One region of the Arthrobacter sp. V1I9 genome, then DNA from elsewhere that is predicted to be linked to it. Evidence: predicted binding sites of a transcription regulator. Region 1 holds the regulator's gene; the other holds the start of a gene.
What was found. Region 1 encodes LexA, which represses DNA repair genes until DNA is damaged. Its sites were predicted from a motif close to TCGAACANNTGTTCGA; they were not measured.
Positions count from the first base shown of each region.

Region 2: QFZ70_RS08435 (DUF6504 family protein) is a predicted target of LexA. The motif match lies at 3,827-3,842, and genes of this name have one in related genera.

Region 1 is NZ_JAUSYU010000001.1:2,357,106-2,362,277, forward strand. It holds gene hisH (imidazole glycerol phosphate synthase subunit HisH) at 1-475, opposite strand, end outside; gene hisB (imidazoleglycerol-phosphate dehydratase HisB) at 472-1,098, opposite strand; gene QFZ70_RS11135 (histidinol-phosphate transaminase) at 1,159-2,277, opposite strand; gene QFZ70_RS11140 (LysM domain-containing protein) at 2,341-2,697, opposite strand; gene lexA (transcriptional repressor LexA) at 3,066-3,800, shown strand; gene QFZ70_RS11150 (ATP-dependent DNA helicase) at 3,822-5,172, opposite strand, start outside.
Region 2 is NZ_JAUSYU010000001.1:1,756,856-1,762,027, reverse strand. It holds gene QFZ70_RS08440 (DNA polymerase III subunit alpha) at 1-3,454, opposite strand, end outside; gene QFZ70_RS08435 (DUF6504 family protein) at 3,451-3,789, opposite strand; gene QFZ70_RS08430 (hypothetical protein) at 3,923-4,312, shown strand; gene QFZ70_RS08425 (chorismate mutase) at 4,332-4,652, opposite strand; gene QFZ70_RS08420 (VOC family protein) at 4,672-5,094, shown strand; partial or broken gene QFZ70_RS08415 (SOS response-associated peptidase) at 5,134-5,172, opposite strand, start outside.

The sequences.
Region 1 (5,172 bases):
CGAACAGCTTTGACCCAACGGGTACCTTGACGGTGTTCCAGCCCATGTGCGGGACAACGTCCGCTGGAAGGAGTTCCACCTTGCCGGGCCATTCGCCGATGCCTTCAGCTTCTGTGCCGTGTTCCACACCGGCCTCGAAAAGCACCTGCAGGCCCACGCAAATGCCGAGGACGGGGCGGCCGCCGGCGACACGCCGGCCGATGAGGCGGATGCCGTCCACGGCCTTGAGTTCACGCATAACGGTTTCAAAGGCGCCGACTCCGGGGACTACCAGGCCGTCGGCGTTCAGGACGTCCTCGGGCTTGGAGCTGAGGATTACCTCTGCACCTGCCCGCTCGAGGGCGCGTACTGCCGAGCGGACGTTTCCCGATCCGTAGTCCAACACGGTTACCGTGGGTTTCCCCTCGGGCGACGGCAGCTTCTGCGAAGCCGACGGATCGATGATGGCGCCGTCCCGCAGTACCTGGCCGCTCACAGCGCACCCTTGGTGGAGGGAATGCCCTCAACACGCGGATCGGATTCGACGGCGGCGCGAAGGGCGCGGGCGAACGCCTTGAACTGGGCCTCGACGATGTGGTGCGGGTCCCGTCCGGCGATGACGTTCATGTGGAGGCAAATCCCGGCGTGCAGGGTTATCGCCTCAAAGACGTGGCGGGTGAGGGAGCCTGTGAAGTGACCGCCGATCAGGTGGTACTCCTGGCCTGCGGGCTCACCTCCGTGAACCAGGTAAGGGCGGCCGGACACGTCAACCACCGCGTGGGCCAGTGCCTCATCCAAGGGTACGGTGGCTTCGCCGAAGCGGCGGATTCCTGCCTTGTTTCCCAGGGCCGTGCGCAGCACTTCTCCGAACGTAATGGCAACGTCTTCCACCGTGTGGTGGACATCGATGTGGATGTCTCCGGTGGCTTTCACGGTCAGGTCGATCAGCGAGTGCTTGCAGAGCGCTGTCAGCATGTGGTCGTAGAAGGGCACCGACGTGTCGATGTCCGAGATGCCGGTGCCGTCCAGGTTGATCTCCACGAGCACGGAGGATTCACTCGTGGCACGCTCCATGCGTGCGGTCCGGGCCGCGGCCGCGTTGGATCCGGTGGAACTCATGGTCAAGTGTCCTTTGGGAAGAAGGAGTGGTTCAGGGCGTCCAGCGCCGCTGCTTCAAGTCTAGGCCGGAAGCTTGCGCTGGCCGGTCAGGATGCTTTCCAGGGAAGTCAGGAACGTAGTGGTTTCCGTCTCAGTGCCTGCGGTCACCCGAAGGTGGCCCGGGATCCCGACGTCGCGGATCAGGACACCGGCGTCGAGCAGTTCCTGCCAGACCTCGTGGGGATTTTCCAGCCCGCCAAAGAAGACAAAGTTGGAATCGGAGGCCGCCGGATTGAGGCCCATCCGGGTCAGTTCAGCCACAATCCGGTCGCGCTGCCTTTTGATGTCTTCAACATCGGCCAGCAGTGCCTCACGGTGCTGGAGGGCCGCGAGGGCAGTTGCCTGCGTTACGGCGGACAGGTGGTACGGCAGCCGCACCAGCCGCAGTGCGTCAGTCACTTCCGGAGCCGCGGCCATGTAGCCCAGGCGCGCGCCAGCAAGGGCGAAGGCCTTGCTCATGGTCCGCGAGACGATTAACCGCTCCCTGCCGGGAAGGAGGGTCAGGGCGCTGGGCGTTCCGTCGTGCGCGAACTCGTGGTAGGCCTCGTCCACGATGACAATGGTCTGGCTGGCATGCCCGGCCTCGTAGACGGCTTCCACCACATCGAGCCCCAGGCCGGTTCCCGTGGGGTTGTTCGGCGAGCAGAGGAAAACGATGCTGGGCTGCAGTTCCTTCACCTGGAGCGCTGCGGATTCTGCGCTGAGACCGTAGCCGTCAGCGCGTTCACCCACGATGTATTCGGTGTCCGTACCACTGGCCAGCAACGGGTACATGGAGTACGTGGGAGGGAAGCCGAGGGCCGTGCGGCCGGGGCCACCAAAAGCCTGGAGAATCTGCTGGAGCACTTCGTTGGACCCGTTGGCGGCCCACACATTCGACTCATCGAGCCCATGCCCCAGGTATTCCGCCAGGGCCCTGCGCAGCTCCGTGAACTCGCGGTCCGGGTACCGGTGGAGACCGGCAGCGGCTTCCGTCACTGCCGCACTGATGGCTGCCCGTACGCTCCCCGGGACACCATGGGTGTTCTCGTTGACGTTGAGGAGGATGGGGACTTCCAGCTGGGGCGCACCATAAGGGGTAAGCCCACGGAGGTTGCTGCGGAGGGGTAGCCGGTTGAGGCGCTCTAGCTGGTCATTCACCTGAACAGTTTAGTGCCCGCGCCGGGCGCCGGAAAATGTGACGGCTTCCTGGGACGGCCGCCACTACCGGGTGGGGACGTACAACTGCTGGCCCGGAAGGACCGCACCGCCGGTCAGGTTGTTCAGCTGGACGATGTCAGCCACGACGTCGCGCGCGTCCCGCTGCGGGGCGATGCTTCCCGCAATGGCCCACAGTGATTCCCCCGCCTGCACGGTAACGGTAACGGTTGGGGTAACTGCCAGGTCCGTCGCCGATTCGGAGGCCCTTGCCGGCGAGTTAAAGAAACCGGCCAGGGAAAGCAGCAGGGCCGCCAGCAGGACCAGGGGAATTCCGATCAGGACGATCTTTCCGCGACGCGTCAGGCGCAGGGGCGGGAGGGGCGTGGGACGCTCCGCCGGCCGCTGGTCCGGCCCGGACATAAGGTGGTGCACCGAGAATGAATCCTGCGAAGCAGATGTAGCTGACATGACTTAGCCCTCCTGGACCGTACTGTGCTGCCCGATGTTCCCCCTCCGGATCCGCAGCCCCGCGACTCTTGGTCCGAGTCTTCGAATGTCCGCGTTCGAAGTAGAACAAATGTTCGAACTTTGCTTCTACTGTTTTAGCACTTATCAACGAACAATGTCGAGACTCGCTAGAACAAATGTTTGAAAAAGCAATGTGGCTGGCCTAGCTTTGAAGGAAAGAACAACCACTCTGAAGTTGATCAGCAGGGTCTGACAATCTACGGCGTGAACTTCAGGTCCGGGCCACAGGAGTCCGGGGCAACCGAAAGGCATTGGCGAATATGGCAGCAGCAGCCGCCGGGGGAAGGGCAACCTCCCAACCGAAGAAGACCGCCAAGGGCCTGACGCCACGGCAGAAGAAGATCCTCGAGACCATCCAGCGCTCTGTTAATGACAACGGCTACCCGCCCTCGATGCGGGAGATTGGTGACACCGTTGGCCTGGCGAGCCTGTCCAGCGTCACCCACCAGCTGTCGCAGCTCGAAAAGCTTGGCTACCTCCGGCGCGATCCCAAGCGGCCGCGTGCCATGGAGGTGTTGATGCCCCTCACCCTGGACGGCGGTTCTCCCAAGCAGGCGGCCGAGCCGGCTCCTCTCCTGCCCGGAGGTGGCGGCACCGTTACCGTGCTTCCCACCGCCATGGACACTGCCATGGTTCCCCTCGTGGGCCGGATCGCTGCCGGCGGTCCCATCCTGGCGGACCAGGTGGTGGAGGACGTGATGCCGCTCCCCCGCCAGCTCGTGGGCCAGGGAGAACTGTTTATGCTCAAGGTTGCCGGCGATTCCATGGTGGACGCCGCAATCTGCGACGGCGACTGGGTGGTGGTCCGCCGTCAGGCAGACGCCGCCAACGGAGATATCGTCGCGGCGCTCCTGGACGACGAAGCCACTGTGAAGACTTTCCGCCAGCGCGACGGCCACACTTGGCTGCTCCCCCAAAACACCCAGTACGAGCCCATCCTTGGCGACCACGCCACCATCATGGGCAAGGTTGTGTCGGTGCTCCGCTCGCTCTAAGCCGCGGGCTGCGGCGCCGGCTCACACCTTCTCCTTGGCCAGCCTCTCCAGCGCCGCAATCGCGGTCTTCCTGTCCGTTGTGGACCAGAACGGCGGCAGCGCACCGCGGAGGAATCCGGCGTAACGCTCGGTGGCCAGCCGCGAATCCAGCACCGCCACCACACCCTTGTCCCCGGTGGACCGGATCAACCGGCCCGCACCCTGGGCAAGCCGGATTGCAGCGTGGGTGGCGGAGACCGACATAAAGCCGTTGCCGCCGGCCTGTGCCACGGCGCGGGACCGGGCGGTCATCAGTGGATCGTCGGGCCGGGGGAAGGGAATCCGGTCGATGACCACCAGGCGGCAGGAGCCCCCGGGAACGTCCACGCCCTGCCACAGCGACATTGTGCCGAACAGGCAGGTGTCGGGCTCGTCGGCAAACTGCTTCACCAGGGCCGTCATGGTGGAGTCGCCCTGGCACAAAATGGTCATATCCAGCTTGGGCCGCAGTGCATCGGCTGCTTCTTCTGCCGCGCGCCGGGACGAAAACAGGCACAGTGCGCCGCCGTTGGAGGCCCTGATCAGGGCCTCCAACTCGGCGAGCGATTCGGGGGACGCCCCCCGGCCCGGCTTGGGCAGGTGCCCGGCCACGTACAGGATTCCCTGCTTGGGGTAGTCAAAGGGGGATCCAACATCAATGCCGGTCCAGCTGGGGGCGCCTTCTCCCACCAGCCCGAGTCCGCCTGCCGCGGGCTCAAAGGCTGAGCCGATGGCGAGGGTGGCGGAGGTCAGCACCACCGTATGACCTGTAAACAGGCCCTCACGCAACCGCCCGGCTACGGACAGCGGAGCGATGTTGATCAGGGCGGGCGCTGTCTCGTCGGGCTGCGAGTATCCCTGCTGCGGGTCAAAGGAACTGGCGCGGGAAAACCAGACCACTTCCCGGTTCTCACGGGCGGCGAGGAGCCGTTCGCACAGTTCCAGGATGAGCATCAGCCGGGAGCGCGCGAGTTGCCGCCCGCCGTCGGCAGTGGTGCTGCTGTCCCCCTTGGAGTCAGACAGTGCTGCCCGGCAGGCATCGCGCAGCTGGTCCATGCAGTCCAGCTGCTCGTCGTTGAGGCCATTGGGGAGCAAACCGTTCGGTACTGACGCGAGGGCCACCTCAAGGTTTGCGGCGGCGGCGTTGAGCGCGTCCACCGTGATGGCGGTGTGCTTGCGGGCGCCGGCGGCGGCCGCGTGGACCATGGCCACCGAGAGCTGTCCGGAGACGGCGCCCGTTACGCGGTCCTGGAGTTCGTGGGCCTCGTCAACCACAACGACGTCGTACTCGGGCAGCACTGCCAGGCCTTCAAAGGCGCTGACGGCGAGCATGGCGTGGTTGGTGACCACAACA
Region 2 (5,172 bases), 600 kb from region 1:
TGATTCCATCCAGTGGATGCGGGCCGTCAGGGGCACTGGTCTCCGAATCCGGGAAGGGCAGGGTTTCGGTGCGGCTGAGGTCCCAAGCCATGCTTGCGCTGAGGCTGATTCCCCGCGGGCCCGTCCTCCGGGTGGTGCCGCGGATCAACAGCAGCCGGGTTCCGAACAGGAGCAGGCCGGCATTCTCCTGGGCCTCATGGAAGAAGACCGAATCAATGCAGCCGGTGCCGTCGTCAATGCTGATGAACACCACCCTCCTGCCCCCGCGCATGGGGGGCGTCTGGGTGGCTACCCGCACTCCGGCCACCAGGACTTCCGTCCCGTTGCGCAGGCCCAGGAGCTTGTCCGCTGTGGTGACTCCCAGCCTGTCCAGCATGGGCCGGTGGCTGTCCATAAGGTGGCTGCTGACGTCCACAGCCATCAGGTCCAGCTCTGCCCGCACGTTTTCGATGAGGGTGGGTTCCGGGAGCCCCGGCTTGACGTTGCGCAGTTCCACATCGCCCAGGGGCAGGGAAAGCTGTCCTTCCAGGACCTCCACGCCCTTCCGCCCGCTGCCCGCACTTTGGAGCTGCTGCAGGTGCTGGACCAGGTCTGCCCGGTTGGCCACCCCACCGGCCTCACGGTGCAGGGAATCAAAAGCACCCAGCTGGGCCAAACGTTTGATGCTGGGCTTGCTTAACCGCGAGCGCGCGCGGAGGTCTGCAAGAGAGTCATACGGCTGGCCCGCCACGATTCTTTTCAGTTCCGTGGCGGACAGCCCGTAAATACCGTTCAGGCTGAGCCTGATTCCCAGCCTTCCCGCATCAGGCCCCTGCCGGACCCGTTCCACCCGGTACTCCCCCTTGCTGCGGTTGATATCAAGGGGAAGGATGGGGATGCCCAGCCTCCTGGCTTCCGCCACCAGCAGTCTTTTGGGGTACATGCCGGGATCGTGTTCCCAGAGGCCGGCCAGGAAGGCTTCGGGGTGATGAGTCTTCAGCCAGGCGGACTGGTAGGTGGGCACGGCGAAAGCGGCTCCGTGGGCTTTGCAGAAGCCGAAGCTGCCAAAGGCCTTCAGGGTCCCCCAGACGTTATCAACTACTTCCGGGGAATACCCTTTCTTCCGGGCTTCCCTGCGGAAGAACTCCTCAACACTCAGTTCCAGGACCTCGTTGCCCAGGGCACGGCGGAATTCATCGGCTTTGGCCAGGCCGCAGCCGGTCATCACGTTGAACGTTTTCAGGATCTGTTCATGGAAAACGGTCACCCCGTGGGTTTCCGCCAGGACGGGCTTCAGGTCCGGGTGGGGGTACACCTCGGGTGCGAAACCATGCCGGTGCTCCAGGAATGGCCGGACCATGTCCGATTTCATGGGCCCGGGCCGGAAAAGCGAAATATCGATGATGAGGTCGTTGAACTCCCGCGGCGCCATCTTGCCGATCAGTTCGCGCTGCCCGGGAGACTCAATCTGGAAGCAGCCCAGGGTGTGTGTGCTTCGGATGAGTTCAAAGGTGGCCTCATCATCCAGGGGTATGGCGTTGAGGTCGATGTGCCCGTTTTCTGCGATGTAATCCGGGCCGGACCCGTCCTGGCCGGGATCATGTTTCCCCGCAGCCACCACTTCCTCTTTGGACGAGTGGATGCGGATGACCTCCCGGACCGCAAACGCCATGGCGCTTTGCATCCTGACACCCAGGACGTCGAGCTTCAGCATGCCCATGGGATCCATATCGTGTTTATCGAACTGGCTCATGGGCAGCCCCAGGCCGCTGGGCTGGACCGGGGTGCGGTCCAGCAGGGTTGCGTCCCCCAGGATCACACCGCAGGGATGCATCGAGATATGGCGCGGCAACCGGTCAAGGCGTTCCGTCAGGTCCACCAGCAGGTCCAACTGCTGGTTGCCGTGGGTATCGCGCTGTTCCACCCGGCCCGCAAATTCCCTCAGTTCAGGCTTTTCCTGCAATGCCTCCCGGAATTTCCGGGCCGAAAACCGCCACAGCTGTTTCGCGATGTCCCCCACGTCGCCGTCATCCATGCCCAAAGCCATGCCGGCATCCCGGACTGCGCCTCTTGCCCGGTAGCCGTTCTGCATGCTCATCAGCGTGACCCGCTCGGCGCCGAAGCGCTCGAAGATCCGGCGGTAGACGTTATGCCTTTCGGCGCTTTCGACGTCGATGTCGATATCCGGCAGGGTGGCCCGGTCCCGGGAAAGGAAGCGCTCGAAGATCAGGTCATGCTGCAGTGGATTTACCTGGCTGACGTCGATCAGGTAGTTGACGAGGCTTGATGCACCAGATCCGCGGGCCGCCGCCCTTACCCCCATGTCCTGGATCATGCGTGAAACTTCGGCAACTGTAAGGAAGTAGGACGAAAAACCCAGGTTCTGGATGATTCCCAGTTCGTGCTCGAGCCGGTACCGCATTTCCTCTTCCCGGGTTCCCGAAATACCAGGGAACCGCCTCCCGATTCCCGCCTGGCAGCGCTGCACCAGTTCCAGATGCGGATCCTGGTTGATCCCGATGACTGAAGCTTCCGGCACCACAGGCTGTTTCCAGCCCATATCGGTGACGGGGTCCATCCTGCAGAGATCGGCGAGCGCCTCCGTTTGTGCCATCAGCTGTTTAAGGTCTGCTGTACCGTATCCGGCGGCGGAGATGATTTCCTTGCCCAGTTGCAGCATGTGGGCGGCGGATTTGAGCCAGCCCTGGCCATTGGGTTGGAGCATTGGCTCCTGGGCCAGCTCCGGCAGCGATTTGAGGGTCCGGGCTGAATCCAGGACGTCGGCGGTGGCGGCTCCGTCCTCCGCGCAGTACCTCACCGCGTTGCTGAAGATTGCCGGTATGTTGTGTTCTTCCGCGAGCTTGAGCATCCGGACGGCATGCGAGGTGCTCAGCGGGGCCCCCGGGGCGCTGAGCTGCGAAACGATCTCGGTGACCACTGTTCCGGCGGGCATGGCGTCGAGCCATTGCTTGAAGAGTGTCCGCGGGCGCAGGTACCGGCGGCCGCCCATGGCACGACCGACATCGGAGTCCGGCCCGATCAGGACCATCAGCACGGGTTTGAGGGTCCGGGGATCAAGGGTGCGGGAAGCAAGCTCCGCCCTGGTGACTGCCACCGGCACGGTTCCCCCGGATTTTCCCGAGGTGCGGGCATGGGCATCGGACACCAACCGGCACAGAGCACGGTACCCGGCCCCGTTGTTGTTGCCGCGGGCGAGCACCACCACACGGCCCGCCAGCTGGGTGCGGTGATCGCCGTCGTCGTCATAAACCGCCAGGTCCACCCCAACTATGGGATCAATACCCGCATCCATGCACGCCTTCAGGTGCTTGATGGTTCCGTACAGGCCGTCCCGGTCGGTGCAGGCGAGCGCGGTAGCGCCGTCGGCAGCGGCGGCCTGGGCCAGTTCCTCAGGCCAGGAAACGCCATAGTGGGCACTGAAGGCGGTGGAGACGTGGAGGTGCGTGAAGCTCATGCTGTCCGCGGGCGCAGGGCGTCATGGATCCGCAGGAGCCGCCAGCGGCCGCTCCGGACATGGCGGGTCAAGTCAAGGGTGAGTGGTTCTTCCTGGTCATTGAACGCGCCGGAACAAGCAGCCGATGGAAGCACCTGGACCCGCCAGATCTCATGGTCCACCAGTCCGGGACCGGTTCCCAGCGGTGCTCGGCTTTCCTCTGCCCACCACTGCCGGCGCTCGTACCATCGGACTGGCTCGGCGCAGACTGAATAGGGCCGCCCTGCCCATTGGAGGCTTATCGGCTGGCCTTCCGGGTTGCAGGCAACGTCCACGGATTCGCTGAACATCCCCATGGGCACCTCCCGGACAGAGCAAGAAATAAGGAAACATTCGAATATGTGTTCGAATACTTCAAGTCTAAGCCAGCGGCGGCACAAATCCTAGGCGGGGGTGGACGGACCGATCGGCAGGGAGCAGGATTGTGCCATGAGCACCCATGACGCACTCCTCAAGCAGGTCAGCATCAAAGCCCAGGACTCCACCCTCGTGGCCACTTTCGACATAGACGGCAACATCCCCGGTTCCGGTGCCTACGTGGTGGGGCTTGTGGCTGCCAGCCCGGACTACTCATCCCAGCGGCGCCTGGGCATTGAGTTCATGAACGGGGAGGCGATCGCCTTCTTCTCGTTCAACCATGAACAGAGCGCGGAGGAGAACTACGATCTTTCCGGGGTCACCCACTCGGGCAACACCATCACCGGCCATTTCCCGCTGGCAGCCATTAACGGGCTCGGCAAAGGGCACGTGATGACCGGCTTCAGCGAAGCGGACGGCCGGGATTTCCAGTCCGGCGTTCCGGTGGAGGAAAACCTGTAAACAGCTGGGCAGAAGAAGCTCAGCTGTTTTCTTTGTGGACCCGGAGCTCGAGTTCGATGAAACCTGAGATCATGGCCCGGTAGGTGGATTCAACGATGTCCGGGTCGATGTCTTTCTTAACAGCAGCCGAGCGGACGTGCTCGATTATCCGCTCCACACGGCCGGGGGCGCGGACCTCGGCATCGTCACCCTTGAGGGTTCCGGCGATCCTGATCAGCCGTTCACGGCGGGCAATGAGGGTGACAATCTGGTCATCCACCTCGTCAACGGCAACCCGGACGGCAGCGAGCTGTTCCTTGTCGGCCAGTGCGTCTCTATCGTTCCCTTGAATTGTTGCCATCCTCTGACAGTATCGAACCATGCAGCCCAGAGTCGACTTCATTTCACTAGGCGTCCGCAGCGTTCCGGCGTCCCGCTCCTTCTATGTGGAGGGCCTTGGCTGGCCGGTCCACCGCGAATTTCCTGGGGATGTGGTGTTCATCCAGGTGAACCACGGCCTGGTCCTGTCGCTGTGGGACGTCCGCCAGATGCAGGCCGATGCCGGCGTCAGCGAGCCCGGTCCGGTCCCCTGCATCACCCTCAGCCACAACCTCCCCAGTACCGGGGACGTTGACCGGGTCATGGAAGAGGCTGGCGCAGCGGGAGCAACCATAATCGCCGAGCCCATCACCCAGCCCTGGGGCGGCTACAGCGGGTACTTCGCAGACCCTGACGGCTTCCGCTGGGAGGTGGCCTACAACCCCACGTGGGGAGTGGACGACGCCGGATCTGTCAGCGTTTAGCCCCTCGGCCAGCTGGGCCGGCACTGCTTTGGCCGCGGCTTAAAAGAGGGCTTCGACCGGGCGGATCAGCTCGGGGCC